One region of the Paenibacillus sp. FSL M8-0212 genome, then DNA from elsewhere that is predicted to be linked to it. Evidence: riboswitches for the same ligand, from Rfam matches in the RefSeq annotation. Region 1 holds a riboswitch; the other holds the start of a gene.

Region 1 (2,206 bases):
TTAGCATCTGCTTTCTTACCCAGAACTACAAGATTAGAATATTCGATACTTTTCTCATGTTCATTATGTACGTCCTCTTCATAACCTGAGTTACCTTTCTTTTCTTCAGTTGAAATGACTTTGTCGATCTTGGTACCCCATGAAACATCTCTAAAATCTTTTTCGTTCTCACTACTGCATCCTAAACTACCTATTACTAAAATAGCAAAACTTAAAACAAACATTAACTTTTTCAATTGTTCTCCTCATCTCCTTTTATTTCCTAAAACATTTTACATTGTTTAAGAAAGTAGTTGAAGACAAAAAATGGTTAAACAAAAAAGGCATTCGGTTAATAACCGATGCCTTTTTGTATGTGAATTACATTTTACCTAACATTTTATCATACATAAACTGTCCAGTTACCCGACGTGCTGTTACATAGCGGTCATTGAAGTATGGATTCGATAACTTTGTGATGCTTACACCTTTACTGCTGGAGGCATGAGCGAATTGTCCGCCGCCGATATATACACCTGTATGTGAAATGCCTTTGCCTGTTGTATTAAAGAACACCAGATCACCTGTCCGAACATTGCTTTTGGCTACCGGAGTACCTGCTTTGGCTTGCTGCTGAGAAGTACGTGGCAATTCAATGCTGTATTTGTTGAAAAGATATCTCATAAAACCAGAACAGTCAAAGCCGGCTACAGTCGTGCCACCCCATTTGTAAGGAATACCTGTCATGTTGTTCACTACGGAGTTGATACTGCTTGCCTCTGTGCTTGTTGCCCCGGATGTAAATAATACAGCTGCTCCAAAAATGGAGATAATCAGTTTTTTCAAAATCAATGTTCTCCCTTCGATGCCTACGGAGTTAGCTAAGGGTTCGGTAGAAGGTTCCCTATATTTCCTATGTATAAGAATAATTCACCCAAATTGGTTCCCCCGTTTTCAAACATGAAACTCGGCAATGAATAATTAAGTTTTTGTAACTATTTGAAACTATATTGCATAAATGCGTAATTGTCAAACCCATTTAAAACCCTTCGTAATACCTCAATGTTAGCGGAATTAAGGTTTTTATATGAAAGAAGGGATCAAGTTTGGGTATCATTCATGACAAAAACGTCATTATTGATTCGCTTAAGACGAATTTGGATAAATAAATAGGTTTGTCATGAGTTAAAAGAACTATTCCGTTATGTAGAATTAGAGATATTATATTCATTAAGTTGCATATATTGACAAAAATCGATTTTTTGCATATTATCTGAATATCCAATCCACATATTGGATTAAAATTGATTTTATTATGCGATAAATACAAATAAAGGAGGTTTGGGGACACTTATCATAGGTAAAGTAGAAGTGGCAGATTTATAAAAACGAACATAGGAGAGTGTTACATTTGAAAGCGAAGAAAATAATTACTTTTGTCCTGGCATGTACGATGGTGTTCTCAGCAGTTGGAATGGCAGTTCTCCCTGTAGGGACGGTATCTGCTGCGGATGCATCGGGTACTACAGCGAGTATTTCTGATATTTTGAAGAACCAGCTGCCGGATGGAGGTTGGAGAAAAGATTATAAACAGACAAGTGGAGAGTGGGCGAAGTCCACGATAGACAACAAGGCTACATACTCAGAAATTAGAAGATTGGCGAAGGAATTCAAAAAGACGAATGATCCGCGATACTCCACAGCTGCAATCAAAGGAATTAACTTTTTGATCAACATGCAGTATTCAAACGGCGGATGGCCACAAGTCTACCAAAGCTCCGGATATCACAAACATATTACCTACAATGATGATGCCATGATTAATGTAATGATCATGCTCGATGAAGTAGCGACACGCAAAGGTGATTTCTCGTTTATCGACAGCACACTTGCTAACCGCAGTAAAAATTCAGTTGCCAAAGGTGTGGAGGCGATTCTGAATACACAAGTCGTTTCAGGTGGTAAGCTGACAGCATGGGGACAACAACATGATTCCAGTTCCCTTAAACCAGCGAGCGCAAGAATCTACGAAGTGCCATCGCTGACAGCTGGAGAAAGTGTAACAATCGTTAAATTCCTGAAAACGAGACCTGCTAACTCTAAAATCACAGCATCCATTAAAGGAGCGGAGGCTTGGTTTAACAAGGTGAAAATTACGGGTTACAAGTATGAAAGAGCTAATGGAGATAGTAAAATTATTGCTGATTCCAAAGCTGCACCGATTTGG
Region 2 (2,206 bases), 2.3 Mb from region 1:
GAATTTTGCGTGAAGAGAAGGCGGGTGAGGTTGGTGGTGTAATGCACTCGTTCTCGGGCAGCTGGGAAACAGCGAAAAGTTGTCTCGATATGGGCTTCCATCTCTCTTTCGGAGGACCGATCACATTCAAAAATGCAAAGCAGCCCAAAGAGGTGCTGGCGAAGGTTCCTATGGACCGGTTTTTCATTGAAACAGATGCTCCATATTTGACACCTCACCCTTATCGTGGGAAGCGAAATGAGACAGCGCATGTACGTCTGGTTGCAGAGGCGGCAGCGGAAATTAAAGGCATTTCGGTGGAGGAAATTGCTGCAATAACAACCAAAAATGCCATGGAACGATTTGGAATTCGTTAAAAAAACGAGCAAATGAGGTGAAAAAGGCAGATAAGCGGAGGTAATTTGCCCTTTGATCCAAATAAATCGAGAATATTACAATATTTTAACCAAATATTCAGAAAAACGTACTTGATCAACGCTTTACAACATGCATCAAAACAGGATATCATCTTTTCAGTGAATTGTTGTGCGGAAAATTGGACAGATGTTCGGGGGATGAACAAAGGGACACTTTCCGATGAAACAACATTACTTTCATGAATCAGTCTCGCTGAGTCTCCGTTAACGGAGAGCGGGGGAACCAATAGGGCTTAAACATCGGTGTATTTGGCCGATGCGCAACGTTCGCTGACCCAAAAGCAGCGAAGGGAACTGCGAAGCCGTATTTGATTTCTTCTTTGGGTCTCGGGGTGAATTCAAGGGCGTCCGCCATGAGCGGGTGACCTAAGATAGGGCGGCTCTCTTTCGCCCGAACCCGACAGCTAACCTCGCAAGCGGAAAAAGAGAGGCAACCTCGTGCATGAATTTCCGATATTCAGAATCATTCGGAAGCCACGAAAGAGTTCCTCTTACACTCTTTCTTTGGCTTTTTTGTTTTTGAATAAAAGAAATATTGTCATCATACGGTAGGTATTCAGGAGGATGACATCATGTTGCGAAGATTGATTCATGGTGCAGAACCGGATTATGTTGGTCCAATCTGTGTTCTGTAGAAAATTTGGTATAGTCACGTCAAAGACATCATGCATTACTTTAGACGGCGAGGCTATGAAGGAGGACGGAGAAGTGGGCACATTCCAACCAGAAGAGACCCATGAGTCACGATCATCCAGTAAGTCTTTCGCGTTGCGGTGGAAGCATGAGAACATGCGTCAAATGGCATTGATCGCGATTTTCTCAATTGCGCTTACAATCATGATCTTGTTAGTCGTTTACGGTCAGGCCGGGAAACAAATTTCACTGGTTATTGATGGCAAAGCTCAGGTGGTAGAGACTCGTACAGGAATGCTTCAGGAAATGCTGGAGGAGCAGTCGATCACAGTCAGCCCTCACGATAAGGTATCCATGTCCATGAACGGGGCGATTACAGATGGAGACCGAATCGTTATTGAGCGGGCCGTTCCAGTCAACATTACGGCAGACGGAGACACCAAGACTCTGTATACAACGGATTCATCGGTAGAAGATGCAATTCAAAAATCAGGTATTCAAGTTGAGAGTAATGATAAAGTGTATCCGGCGCTTGGAACTGCCATCAAAGCGGATATGAAGATCCGTGTAGTGCGCGTAACAAAGCGTACAGTGGAGGTAGAGCAGCCAATCGCTTACAAAGTCATTAAAACGGCTGACCCTAGCTTGTACAAAGGGGATAACCGTGTCGTTGTAAACGGCAAAGAAGGCACACTTGTACAGCATATCGAAAAGGTATTTCAGGATGGAGAATTGGTCTCCAAAAAAATGGTCGGCAAATCTGTCGCGAATAATCGTGTAGATAAAGTGATCGCTGTCGGCACCAAAGCAAAACCGGTCGTGAAAGAACCTGTGATTCAGACCGTATCGGCTCAAACTTCAACAACCAAAAAGGCTACAACAACGAACTCGAAGAAAACATCTGCCTCGGGCAGCAAAGTCATTACCGTATCCGGGACTTCTTTTAAATACTCAAAAGTACTTAAAAATGTATCCATGACTGCCTACTCTTCCGAAGAGCCTGGCATTGGAACTAAAACAGCTTCCGGTACTCGTGTAACGGAAGGGCGCACCATTGCGGTTGATCCCAAAGTCATTCCAATTGGCTGGTGGGTATATATCGAAGGTCTGGGATTCCGTCGTGCGGAAGATACAGGCGGTGCCATTAAAGGCAACAA

Evidence for each region. Region 1 has a riboswitch for cyclic di-AMP ahead of MKX68_RS00650 (C40 family peptidase). Riboswitches for the same ligand answer to the same signal wherever they lie in the genome.
Region 2: it holds a riboswitch for cyclic di-AMP, as region 1 does, so the genes downstream of both, MKX68_RS10890 (ubiquitin-like domain-containing protein) here and MKX68_RS00650 (C40 family peptidase) in region 1, are expected to answer to the same signal.

The regions. Positions count from the first base shown of each region.
Region 1 covers NZ_JBBORP010000001.1:162,398-164,603, reverse strand. The annotation lists gene MKX68_RS00655 (hypothetical protein) at 1-236, opposite strand, end outside; gene MKX68_RS00650 (C40 family peptidase) at 361-825, opposite strand; cyclic di-AMP (ydaO/yuaA leader) riboswitch at 831-962, opposite strand; gene pelA (pectate lyase) at 1,391-2,206, shown strand, end outside.
Region 2 covers NZ_JBBORP010000001.1:2,435,063-2,437,268, reverse strand. The annotation lists gene MKX68_RS10895 (TatD family hydrolase) at 1-356, shown strand, start outside; cyclic di-AMP (ydaO/yuaA leader) riboswitch at 598-851, shown strand; gene MKX68_RS10890 (ubiquitin-like domain-containing protein) at 1,125-2,206, shown strand, end outside.